Regions from separate parts of the Rhizobium sp. BK098 genome, predicted to be linked through region 1. Evidence: predicted binding sites of a transcription regulator. Region 1 holds the regulator's gene; each other region holds the start of a gene.
The links. The regulator PhoB, encoded in region 1, activates phosphate uptake and scavenging genes when phosphate is short. The targets are predictions, from matches to a motif close to TGTCATNNANCTGTCAT.

Region 1 (3,207 bases):
CTCGCTCGAACCGCAGCGGAGCGCGCAAGTAGGTGTCGTAAAGCGGCGTGGTCTCGGCCATGGCCATATCTCCTGATCACAACTTTAAGGACCGATCGCTTCCATTTGATGAAACGGGTCCGAAAAAATCAAAAATGCCGCCTTGCGGCGGCTTGGGCACTATTGATGTTTTGCACCGCGATGTCAACAAAACTGCCGTTTTAGCAGGTGCGAGAAAACGCTTGCCGGCAAAAGAGATGCGTCGGGCGGCGCCTATGGCAGAAATGCCACGCCCGGACAGCAAGTTGGGGAAAACCTCGAAATCGATTCCTCAAGATTCCCGCGACTCTTGTCACGGAGTCAGCCTCACACTAGGTTAAAAACCAATTGCTAGACTGCATGCGGCGGAACTAGTCACCACAATTTTAGAGCGTTTCGCGCCTCGATACCATGCGAGGCAATGGTGAGGGATTCTGCCATCGGAAACGCGACAGCGGAGACAGGGCATGAATTGGACAGACGAACGCGTCGAGAAGCTGAAAAAGCTATGGTCCGAAGGATTGAGCGCCAGCCAGATCGCTGCGCAGCTCGGTGGCGTGAGCCGTAATGCCGTCATCGGCAAGGTGCATCGCCTGAACCTCCCCGGCCGAGCGAAGGCGGGCGGCGCGACAACCGCAGCGCGCACGCCGAAGCGCAGCGCAGCGGCACCTCGCGCTGCGACCTACGGATCGCGCGTTGCTACCCGCACGGTGGTTGCCCGCCAGCAGGGCGCAACCATGCTGAAGGAAGAGATCGAGATCGATTCCGTCAACGAAATCCAGTATCGCCCGGCATCGAACGTCGTCGTTCCGATCTCCCGCCGCCTCGGCCTGACGGAACTGACGGAGCGCACCTGCAAGTGGCCGGTCGGCGATCCGCTGAAGGACGATTTCCATTTCTGCGGCAATGAGAGCCCAGATTCATCGCCTTACTGCACCTACCATCAGCGCCTGGCCTACCAGCCGGTGCATGAACGGCGTAGGCCGGCCCAGCCGCGTGGCTGAGAAGCTTGATGACTGAGATAAAGAAACGGGCCCTTGAGGCCCGTTTTCTGTTTCCGCCGCTATGTTGATGCCTGATCGGGTATCCCCGCTCAGGCCTCCATGGAGTAGCCCGCGCCGCGAACGGTGCGAATGACATCCTGCATATTGGAGAAGTTGAGCGCCTTGCGCAGGCGGCCGACATGGACGTCGACCGTGCGTTCGTCGACGTAGATATCGTGACCCCATACGCCGTCGAGCAGCTGCGAACGCGAGAAGACGCGGCCCGGCGAGGACATCAGGAACTCCAGCAGGCGGAATTCCGTCGGCCCCAGCCGCACTTCGCGGCTCTTGCGGTGAACGCGATGGGTTTCGCGGTCCAGCTCGATATCGCCGCAACGCAGCACCGTGGAGAGAACCTCCGGGCGGGCACGCCGCAGCATCGCCTTGACGCGAGCCATCAGCTCCGGCGTCGAGAACGGCTTGACGACATAATCGTCCGCGCCGGTCGAAAGCCCGCGCACGCGCTCGCTTTCCTCGCCGCGGGCCGTCAGCATGATGATCGGCAGGCGCTCAGTCTCCGGCCGCATACGCAGCCGGCGGCAGAGCTCGATGCCCGATACGCCGGGCAGCATCCAGTCGAGGATCAGGAGATCGGGGATGCGCTCCTGGAGACGCAGCTCGGCCTCATCGCCTCTGAGGATCGTGTCGACCTCGAAGCCTTCGGCCTCAAGATTGTAGCGCAGCAGAACGCTGAGCGCTTCCTCGTCTTCTACAACAGCAACTCTCGGAACCATGCGCCTATGGTCTCCTTTCTTCGCTTTCGGATTATTCGGTCACTGCGCCGACGGTATTGGCGGTATCGTCCTTCGGGCGCTCGCCTTCCGGCTGCGCGCCCGTCGCCATGTAATAGATCGTCTCGGCGATGTTGGTGGCATGGTCGCCGATGCGCTCGATGTTCTTGGCGCAGAAGAGAAGATGCGTGCAGGTGGTGATGTTGCGCGGATCTTCCATCATGTAGGTCAGCATCTCGCGAAAGAGCGAGGTGTACATGGCGTCGATTTCCTCGTCGCGTTCGCGGATCGATACGGCCTTGTCCGGCGAGCGGGTCGCGTAGACATCCAGAACTTCCTTGAGCTGGCTCAGCGCCAGTTCGGAGAGATGCTCGATGCCGCGGGCGAGACGGCGCGGGACACCGGTGCCCTGGACGGCGATGACGCGCTTTGCGGTGTTCTTGCCGAGATCGCCGACGCGCTCCAGATCGGATGCAATGCGGATCGAGCCCATGATTTCACGCAGGTCCGCCGCCATCGGCTGACGGCGGGCGATGGTAACGATCGCCTTGTCGCCGACTTCGCGCTCGGCATGGTCGAGAACGACGTCGTCGGAGATGACCTTCTGGGCCAGGGCAGCGTCGCTATTGACCAGCGCGCGTACGCTGTCGCTAACCATCTGCTCTGCCAGGCCGCCCATTTCAGCAATGCGGCGCGTCAGGAACTTCAGGTCTTCGTCATAGGCAGAGAGAATGTGAGTGGAGACCATTTTTCTATCCTCAAGGTGAACTGTGTGAAATGAGCCGCGCGCCTGACATCATCAACCAAAACGGCCCATGATGTAATCCTGCGTGCGGAAATCGTCGGGATTGGTGAACATCTTATCGGTGTCGTTCTCCTCGACCAGATGGCCGAGATGGAACATTGCGGTACGCTGCGAGACGCGGGCTGCCTGCTGCATGGAATGCGTCACGATGACGATGGTGAAATTCTCCCGCAGCTCGTGGATGAGATCCTCGACCTTGGCGGTCGCGATCGGATCGAGCGCCGAGCATGGCTCGTCCATCAGGATGACCTCCGGACTGACCGCGACGGCGCGGGCGATGCACAGACGCTGCTGCTGACCGCCCGATAGACTCGTGCCGGCATCATGGAGCCGATCCTTGACCTCGCCCCAGAGACCGGCCTTCTGCAGGCTGGTCTCGACGATATGCTCGAGATCGGCCTTTGAGCGATGCAGGCCATGGATGCGCGGGCCGTAGGCGACGTTCTCAAAGATGGACTTTGGGAATGGGTTGGGCTTCTGGAAGACCATGCCGACGCGGGCGCGCAACTCCACCACGTCGATGCTGTCGTCGTAGACATCCTGATCGTCGAGCGTGATCTTGCCAGTGACCCGGCAGGTCTCGATCGTATCGTTCATGCGGTTGAGGCAG
Region 2 (3,207 bases), on a different contig from region 1:
TTGGCGGCATCGATACTGGTCGGAAACTCCGCCAGGCGAACGCCGTAATTGATGGCTTCATCGACATGGGCGAGCGTCGCATCGTCATGACTGGCGACCGTGATGCCGCGTTCGGCGCAGACCTTGGAGATCGCGTCACGATGCGGCGTGGCATATTTCGCCGATTCTTCCTGGCGCTTGGCAACGAACTTGGCAAAGGCTTCGTCGCTGAGCCCGCGCTTCTTCTGATAGTAGAAGATGTACTGATCCATGGTCTGGAACTGGCGCTGGCCCGGTGCATGGTCCATCAGCGAAACCAGACGGACGTAAGGGTCCTTCTCGAAATCCTGGAAGTGGTCGAGCACGTTGTCGGAGGAGACTTCGCAGCGCAGGTGGATCAGGTGATCGGCGCGCAGGCGATCTTCGCTTTGGGCCGCCTGGATGGCATCGGCCATATCGCGCATCTCGCCCTTTTCGAAACCACCGTCCTCATCAGAGCCCATGCGCAGGCAGTCGAACACGGTCGTGATACCCGAGGTGACGATCTGGGCATCATGCGCCTGGATCGCCGCCGTCTTGTTCCAGCGAACGCCCGGGCGAGGGGAATAATGTGCCTCCAGATGGTCGGTATGCAGCTCGACCAGACCGGGGATCAGATAATCGCCCTCGAAATCCTCGCCGATATCGGACTTGCCTTCGGAGATGGCGGCAATGCGACCGTCACGGATCAGCACGGAACCTTCGACGATCTTGTCTTCGAGGACGATGCGGGCGTTGGAAAGGACGGTTTCTTTGGTCATATCGGCTCTTTCATATTAGGCGCCGGCAAGCGGCAGCCAGGAACGGACGGTAAAGGGAGCGCCACGCTCTTCTTCGACGAAGACGGCGAGGCCGGAAATATCGAGCGGCTTGCCGGTATGTTCGGCGAAGCGATGGCGCAGAATTTCCTGTAGTTCGGGTTGACGCTCCGTGGGAACCCGACCGGTCAGCGTCATGTGGAAACGGAACTCGTCATTGACATAAGGATAGCCCCAGCGCAGCAGATTGGCGCGCTGCGGCTCCGTCAAGCCTTCCGGCTTGCGCCTTGCGATGTCATGGTCCGAAAGCGGTGCGCGCAAAGGCTCGAAGGTTTTCACGACGCGCGAGGCGAAATCCTGTAACGGCTCGCAAACGGTGCTGGGCACGAGCGCGAAGAAATGGCCGAGTTGGCCCAGCACAAGTTCCGGAATGGTGAAAGCCTTGGTCTGCGAGGCGAATTCGGCGGCAACTTCGAGGAGATCGCGCTCGGTCACCGAAGCGGCTAGCTCGAACGGCGCCTTCAGCGTGGCATGGAAGCCGTAGCGGCGCGGATCGGCCGTCAGTTCGGCATGGCCTTCCGGCAGCGGCGCCATGGCCTTGTCGGAAAAAATCTCATTCGAAAATGCATCACGGCCCAGCCAGCGGGCGGCAAGCGATGTCAATGGATCTTCTTTGGGCGGCGTGAAATAGAGAGCATAGCGCAAGGCTGCATTCCTTGGAAAAATCGGCTGCGCGGGACACTGTTGGGTGATTTGCGACAAACCGCAAGAGCAGCAAGGCAGCAACGGTCCGAATCCGGCTAAAGCCAGCTTGACCGTTGCGGTCTTGCCGGCCTGCGCTACCGGATTCCCGTGACAGAATGATGATGCGTAACGATTTTTTCCCGATCTTTTTTATTTCGCTCGCGCACCCATCAGCCGCGAACGCAAGGCGTTGGATGCGGCATCGAACAGGAAGACGACGATCAGGATCAACAGCACCATATAGGCGACGTTTTCCCAGTTCGCGTTGGTGCGCATCGCTTCCCAAAGTTTGAGCCCGATACCGCCCGCGCCGACGGCGCCGATGATGGTCGCGCCGCGCACGTTCGATTCCCACTGGTAGAGCGTCTGGCTGACGATGACCGGAACGATCTGCGGCATGATGCCGTAGCGATGCACGAGAATGGTCGGCGAGCCGGTGGATTTCACGCCCTCGCGCGGCTTGTTGTCGATATTCTCCAGGCCTTCGGAATAGAGCTTGCCGAGCGTACCCGTCTCGGTGAGGAAGATCGCGCCGCTGCCGGCAAGCGGGCCGGGGCCGAAGGCGCGGGTCAGGAATAGCGCCCAGATCAGCATGTCCACCGAACGCAGGAAGTCGAAGAGGCGTTTGAGGATCTGGTTGAGCAGCCGGTTCGGCGTGATGTTGCGAGCCGCCAGGAAGGCGAGCGGAAATGCTACGAGCGACCCGAGGAGTGTTCCGAGGAACGCCATGACGATGGTCTGGAACAGCTTGGTCCAGACGTCGCCATGCTGCCACGCGCCATTGTTCCAGATATTGTCGAAGGCCAGTGAGAGGTTGGACTGGGCAGGGTCCAGCCGCGGCCCCGAAACGATCAGGCTGATGACTTCGCTCGCCGGCTTGTCGAAGAAGGGCGAATGTGTGTCGAACACGAAGTTGGCCCAGCCGAGGAAACGCTTGCGGATCTTCACGCGATCAGTGGAAATGCTGGCATCGCCGGCAAAGCCGAGATTGACCAGGATGTTGTCGTCATAAACGGTCATCCAGCTGGGTACGGGCTCGGAGCCGACGATCTTCGGCGCATCGCCGGCGATATCGATCGGGATCGTAATGCCGTGCGCAGTCACGATAGCCTGCGTTTTGGTTACGGTTACCGTGCGGCTCGTGCCGCTGACGGAAACGGTCATGCTGCCATCGGGGTTGGTCTTGACCCAGTCAGGATGCGGATTGTCGCCCAAAGGCGAAAAGCGCGGATACTTAATGGTGATCTTGTCGTCGGAGATGCGGAATTCCGGCTGCACGTCATAGCTCACCCATTCGCTAAGATAGATCCCGACGCGCTCCCAATGTGCTTCCGAAATGACCTTCGGCAGATCGAAGAACCAGACTGCATAAATGCCGTAGAGGACAATGCCGATGAACATCATCAGCGCACCGAAGCGCTGGCGGAAGGACCGGTGAAGAACCTCCGGATAGCGCGCTTCGATTTCCTGCATGCGGCTGGCGTCGATGATGGACATGGTCAACCTCAATGCTGCAAAAGGAAGGCATGTTCGCCCACCAGACGGCGGCGGAGCCATGCGGAAAACTGATCGACGGCGATGATCGTCAGGAAGAGAAGCAGCACCAGCGCCAATGTCTTGGCGCCGAAACCGCGTGAAATCGCAAGTTTGAGCTCTTCACCGATACCGCCGCCGCCGACGGCTCCGA
Region 3 (3,207 bases), on a different contig from region 1:
AGCATGGCGACGACTTCGGCGGCAGCACCCTGGCCGTAGGTCAGATGCGTCTTGCCGATCTTTTCGCCGACGGTCACGACGATGCGTTTCCAGCCGACCATGGTGCCGAGGCCGAGCGCCAGCGCCACGGCAACCTTCACCCAGAGCGGGATGAACTTGGTCGCGTGATCGACGGCGGCGTGATAGTTGGTCACGGCCTTCAGGTCCTCGGCGCTCATCGGCAGCAGCTTCTGCTTGTCGATCAATTTCAGCGATTCACCGATCAGATAGATATCGTTACGAACGTTGCCGACGAGCCCGTTCGGCAGCTTCTCGACGCTTGGATAGGCCGCGATCTCAGCACTCGTGGCATGAATATATGCTTGGAGAGCTGGCGTCGTCGCATCCGTCCAGGTCTTGGTCTTTACGGCGCTGCTGACGGCGGCCTTCGGATCGGCCGGTGCGGCAACGCCCGGCTTCACATATTTGCCGAGTACCGTCTCGACTTGCGTCGAGGCAGCTTTATAGGCTTCGAGATAGTTCACGTCGGGCGTCTTATTCAGCGCGAAGGCGGTCGGTACGAGGCCGATGAGGATGAGCATGATCAGGCCCATGCCCTTCTGGCCGTCATTCGAACCATGGGCGAAGCTCACGCCGGTGCAGGTGAAGATCAGCAGGCCGCGGATCCAGAGCGGAGGCGGTGCATTGCCCTTCGGCGCTTCGTAGAGCTCCTTGTTGCGGATCAGCACCTTGGCGACCAGCAGCAATAGGGCGGCCATGGCAAAGCCGATGATCGGCGACAAGAGCAGCGACATGCCGACGCTGCTTGCCTGCGACCAGTCGACACCGCTGGTGGCGGAGCCGGCGGGTGCCAGGAACTGGTTGGCGAGGCCGACGCCGATGATCGAGCCGACAAGTGTATGTGAGCTCGAGGCCGGTAGGCCGAGATACCAGGTGCCGAGATTCCAGATGATGGCGGCGGTCAACAGGGCGAAGACCATCGCGAGACCGGAGCCGGAGCCGACCTGCAGGATGAGCTCGACCGGCAGCAGCGCCAGGATGCCGAAGGCGACGGCGCCGGAAGAAGTCAAAACACCGAGGAAGTTGAAGAAGCCCGACCAGATGACGGCGAACTCCGCCGGCAGCGAGCGGGTATAGATGACGGTGGCAACGGCGTTGGCGGTATCGTGGAAGCCGTTGACGAATTCGAAGCCGAGCGCGATCAGCAGCGCCAGCCCGAGTAATATCCACGGAACTGCGGCGGCCTCTGCAAGATCGCTGCCGAGAGCGTAGGCGACATAGACGAGGCCGGCCAGGACGACGATGCCGAAGAGCGGCAGAAACCATTTTGCCGAGCTGCCTGCGCCATGAATCGGATGGTCGGCATTGCCGCCTTCCGCATTGTTTGAAACGAGGTCGACCATCCCGAACTCCCTTATTGCAATGGATATTGCCGGTGTAAGCCTCGTTCATGAAACTCTCGTGACGCGGGAACAGGCTGCGGCGAACTGCAAATGCGGGCAGTGCCTAGCCCGTTCAAACTGCCGGCAGATTCTCGGGCTGATCTTGATTTTGCCCCCAAAAGGCCATTTTCGGTTCAGCCGGCGTTCATACCTTCGGGGGTTAAATCCCCATGTAAGGGACTTGGATAGAGGGCCATTAATATGAGATCGTCCGTGATTGCCATTGCTGCCTTGTTCGGCAGCTTGGTTGTATCTTCGGCAGAGGCAATGCCTATCCCGGCCGTTGGGTCAACGGCCTCCGTGCCGATTGTGAAAGTTGACTATGCCTGCGGTCGTGGCTGGCACCTGACGCGCTGGGGCGAATGCCGCCCCAATCGCTGGGGTCCGCCGCCCCGGCGCTGGGGTTACTACAGGCCGCCACCGCCGCCGCCATGGGGCTGGCACGGCCATCGCCATCATCGTGATGGCTGGGGCGACGGCCGCTGGCGCGATCGCCCGCACTACTGGTAAGATCAGAAGCACCGCCGCATCTTGCGGCGGTGTTTTGTTGAGGGCAGTTCCGAAAAAATGCGGTTCTTAAGGCTGAGCTTGCGGCCGTAACGCGCGCGCTCCGAGCCAGAGGCCCGCAAGAACGAGCAGGCTGGCCGATAAGATCGCAGCAAGGCTTTTCGCATGGAGTGCGATGTCGGCAAGCTTTGGCCGGATGAGATCGGCCGTATTGAAGCTCTCGCCGCTGAATTTGCACAGGACGAGCGAGAGATTGTTGCGCACGAGTGTCGCGTCGATATCGGAGACGAGATCGTCGACCGATGCCTTCTCCACTTTCATGACGCGCATCTGCAGCAGCACCGCCTTCGCCGCGGCGAGGTAGGCGTGGGAGCATTCGTTGAACGGGCTTTCCTCGTCGCTGACGCTGCCCGGCATCAGGCCCCATAGGCAATAAGCACGTTGGATCTGCGCAAAGTTCAAGAGACGGCGGAAGGTTTCGTCGGTATCCGATACGCTCTCGGCAATCGAGATGATCCGCCCGTAATAGGGAGCGATCACTGCCATCTCGCCATGGGTAAGACTTGGAATCGGGATGCCAGCCTGGCTGCCGGAGGAGCCGCCGCCATGCGCGGCAACCGAAGCCGGCCAACCCGCAACGATGAGACAGAAGATTGCAAACAGGACGCCGCCTGGATACGGGCGTGTCCCGCGCATGTTGTCATGCGCGGGATGCGATCTATTTACCACACTAAGCCCGGCGCAGGGCCGCATTGCCGTAGCGCGTCTGCGGCAACTGGCGTTCCGCCCAGGCTCCGAAGGCAAGGCCGAGCGTCGTCCAGAGGATGGCGTGCATGCCGAGCGAGGTGATGCGAAAACGCCAGAGTACGACGGCCGAGAATTGCTCGGGCACTTCGTTGATCGAGGGAAGCAGATATTGGATCAGCGCGACGAAGACGATGTAGCCGATGCCGGCAATGATCGCACCGTTCCAGGAACCATATCGCGCCGCCAGCCTGCGTGCGAAGCCCACCGCGACGATCATGCCGACGACGGAGGCAACGATCATGATGAAGAACAGTTCTGTTCTTGCGCCGATCGTATCAGGATTGCCGACGGCCGGCGGATTTGCCGGATACTTGATGTCGGGCACGAGCGAGATCGTCACGAAAGCGGCGAGCGCGAGCAGCGCCGCCGTGCCGCGCGCACCCAAGGGGCTGATGCGGCCGTAGACGAACGAGAAGACCAGCGCGAACAATCCGCCTATTGCGGTCGAAAA
Region 4 (3,207 bases), on a different contig from region 1:
CGGCGGCCATTTCGCCGAAAACTATGGCGAGGCGCTGAACGGCGGTGTCGAGCGCGTGGTCGGCGTCAGCCTCGAGCGGATGCTCTGGAATACATTTGTCGTTGCAGTCGTCATCGCTGCCGGCAAGATCGCGATCTCTTTCCTGTCGGCCTTTGCCATCGTCTTCTTTCGCTTTCCACTGCGGATGGTGTTCTTCTGGATGATCTTCGTCACGCTGATGCTGCCGGTGGAGGTGCGCATCTTGCCGACCTACAAGGTTATCGTCGATCTTGGAATGATCGACACCTATGCAGGTCTGACTTTACCGCTGATGGCGTCGGCAACGGCGACATTCCTGTTCCGGCAGTTCTTCCTGACGGTGCCGGGGGAGCTGCTGGAAGCCGCCCGCATCGACAATGCCGGCCCCTTTCGCTTCATGCGCGATATCCTATTGCCGCTGTCGAAGACCAATATCGCAGCCCTTTTCGTGATCCTCTTCATCTACGGCTGGACGCAATATTTGTGGCCACTGCTCGTCACCAACGACGCGAAGATGTCGACGATCATTATTGGGCTGCGGAAAATGGTGGATTTCGCCGATGCGGCGACACCCTGGAATTTCGTGATGGTGACGGCGATCCTGGCGATCATCCCGCCCATTCTCGTCGTCGTGCTGATGCAGCGCTGGTTCGTCAAAGGTCTTGTGGAGACGGAGAAATAATGGCTGGGATCACCCTCAAGGATGTCCGCAAAACCTATGGCGGCAACGTTGATGCAATCAAGGGCGTGTCGCTCGATATCGCCGACGGCGAACTCGTCGTGCTGGTCGGGCCTTCCGGCTGCGGCAAGTCCACGCTCCTGCGTATGATCGCAGGTCTTGAAGCCATCACATCCGGCGAAATCAATATAGGCGGCCGCATCGTCAATCGTCTGGAACCCTCCGAACGCGACATCGCGATGGTCTTTCAGAACTATGCGCTTTATCCGCACATGACCGTGCGCCAGAACCTGGCATATGGTCTGAAGAACAGGAATGTGCCAGCTGCGGAAATAGACCAGCGCATCCAGTCGGCAGCTCGATCGCTGGAGATCGAATCTTTCCTCGAGCGCAAGCCACGTCAGCTCTCCGGCGGCCAGCGGCAACGTGTGGCGATGGGCCGTGCCATCGTGCGCGAGCCGGCGGCGTTCCTGTTCGACGAGCCGCTCTCCAATCTCGATGCCAAGCTGCGGGTGCAAATGCGTGTCGAGATCAGACGGCTGCAACGATCTCTCGCGACCACGAGCGTCTATGTCACCCATGACCAGATGGAGGCCATGACGCTGGCCGATCGCCTGGTCGTCTTGAATGGCGGGCGAATCGAACAGGTCGGCACACCCATCGAACTCTATGAACGACCCGCCACGACCTTCGTTGCGACCTTCATAGGCTCGCCTTCCATGAACCTTCTGAAATCTACCGAAAGCAGCACAATTGCGCTTTCACCCGGCGGCCGCCTTATCGGCGCTGACACGACGATCGGCGTTCGGCCCGAGGACCTTCACCTGGCCGATGGCGCGAGCGATGCGGCGTTCAGCGCAAAAGCGCGTGTCCAGGCGGTGGAGCTCGTCGGGGCGGAAAGCTATGTCTACGGTGCTCTGGCGGATGGCCAAACCATCGTCTTTCGAGTTTCGGGGCGGTCCCGGATCGCAATTGACAGCGAATGCGTGGTTGCCGCTTCCGCCGACAGCCTGCATTTCTTCGACGGTCACGGGAACCGATTAGACCGCGCATAAGCAGTTCAAATCTTGTGATGAGACTGTCGGAGAGCGCCGTTTTGCGGATGTCTCGGCTTTCCATGTCGGGCCCCGTCATTTATGACGGATTTATGACAACGCCTGTTTGGAGTGCGGAAAGTGAACTGGTTTCGTAGACTGATGCCGAGAGAAGACCGTTTTTTTGATCTTTTCTCTCGACATTCGCGCACGATCGTCAGCGCGGCGGAAGCTCTGAACGAATTGCTGGCTGGCAAAGACACGGAGCAGCACTGCCAGCGCATCGTTGAGCTCGAGAACGAGGCCGATGACATCACGCGCGAAGTTCTGCTTGCCACTCGGCGCAGTTTCATCACGCCCTTTGACCGTGGCGACATCAAGGATCTCATCATGTCAATGGACGATGCGATCGACATGATGCACAAGACGGTCAAGACCATCCGGCTATTCGAACAGGACAGCTTTGATCCCGGTATGCAGGAAATGGGCAAGGCGATCGTCGAGGCCGCAAAACTGGTAGCCGAGGCAATCCCTCTCCTTGATCGCATGAGTGCCAACTCTTCTCGCCTCAGCGCGCTCACTGAAGAGGTCGTAAAGGTCGAGGGTCGCTCCGATGAGCTACATGATCAAGGTCTAAAAGATCTCTTTCGCCGGTATGGCGGCACCAATCCAATGGCATACATGATCGGCAGCGAGATCTTTGGTGAATTGGAGAAGGTGGTAGACCGTTTCGAGGATGTCGCCAATGAAATCAACGGCATCGTAATCGAGAACGTCTGATGGAGGCCACTCTCGCTTTCCCATTGCTGGTGGGCCTCATCGCGGTGGCATTGTTCTTCGATTTTTTGAATGGGCTGCACGACGCAGCCAACTCAATTGCCACCATCGTCTCGACCCGGGTCCTGCGACCGCAATACGCCGTGTTATGGGCCGCATTCTTCAATTTCATCGCTTTCCTGTTCTTCGGGCTCCACGTCGCCGAAACCCTCGGCACCGGCATTATCGATCCCAACATCGTCACGCCACAGGTCATCTTCGCCGCCCTGATAGGGGCGATCATATGGAATATCGTGACCTGGGTACTGGGCATCCCATCAAGCTCGTCGCATGCTCTGGTCGGTGGCCTCGTCGGTGCCGGCGTGGCGAAGATTGGCATGGATGCCATTGTTTGGTCCGGCCTGCTGAAGACGGCCGGCGCCATCGTCATGTCGCCACTGCTTGGCTTCGTGCTCGCGCTCTTCCTCGTGCTGTGCGTGACATGGATATTCGTTCGCCAGACGCCTTTCGCCGTCGACAGCACCTTCCGCGTCCTGCAATTCGTCTCCGCTTCTCTCTACTCCCTCGGCCATGGCGGAAACGACGCCCAGAAGACCATGGGCATCATCGCCGTACTGCTCTACTCCCAAGGTCATACCGGTGCGGAGTTCCACGTGCCCCTGTGGGTGGTGTTATCCTGTCAATCCGCGATGGCGCTCG

Region 2: a site for PhoB is predicted at 1,629-1,645, ahead of FHT73_RS24835 (DUF1045 domain-containing protein). Genes of this name have one in related genera too.
Region 3: a site for PhoB is predicted at 1,451-1,467, ahead of FHT73_RS24705 (inorganic phosphate transporter). Genes of this name have one in related genera too.
Region 4: a site for PhoB is predicted at 1,834-1,850, ahead of FHT73_RS27360 (DUF47 family protein). Genes of this name have one in related genera too.

Annotation. Positions count from the first base shown of each region.
Region 1 covers NZ_JACHYY010000006.1:119,548-122,754, forward strand. Annotated here, with positions in the region: gene FHT73_RS16990 (aspartate aminotransferase family protein) at 1-61, opposite strand, end outside; gene FHT73_RS16995 (GcrA family cell cycle regulator) at 486-1,022, shown strand; gene phoB (phosphate regulon transcriptional regulator PhoB) at 1,112-1,795, opposite strand; gene phoU (phosphate signaling complex protein PhoU) at 1,827-2,540, opposite strand; gene pstB (phosphate ABC transporter ATP-binding protein PstB) at 2,592-3,207, opposite strand, start outside.
Region 2 covers NZ_JACHYY010000012.1:38,969-42,175, forward strand. Annotated here, with positions in the region: gene FHT73_RS24830 (alpha-D-ribose 1-methylphosphonate 5-triphosphate diphosphatase) at 1-779, opposite strand, end outside; gene FHT73_RS24835 (DUF1045 domain-containing protein) at 795-1,481, opposite strand; gene phnE (phosphonate ABC transporter, permease protein PhnE) at 1,671-3,017, opposite strand; gene phnE (phosphonate ABC transporter, permease protein PhnE) at 3,026-3,207, opposite strand, start outside.
Region 3 covers NZ_JACHYY010000012.1:10,079-13,285, forward strand. Annotated here, with positions in the region: gene FHT73_RS24705 (inorganic phosphate transporter) at 1-1,403, opposite strand, end outside; gene FHT73_RS24710 (hypothetical protein) at 1,644-1,952, shown strand; gene FHT73_RS24715 (hypothetical protein) at 2,019-2,645, opposite strand; gene FHT73_RS24720 (CbtA family protein) at 2,680-3,207, opposite strand, start outside.
Region 4 covers NZ_JACHYY010000017.1:35,289-38,495, forward strand. Annotated here, with positions in the region: gene ugpE (sn-glycerol-3-phosphate ABC transporter permease UgpE) at 1-700, shown strand, start outside; gene FHT73_RS27355 (sn-glycerol-3-phosphate import ATP-binding protein UgpC) at 700-1,752, shown strand; gene FHT73_RS27360 (DUF47 family protein) at 1,894-2,511, shown strand; gene FHT73_RS27365 (inorganic phosphate transporter) at 2,511-3,207, shown strand, end outside.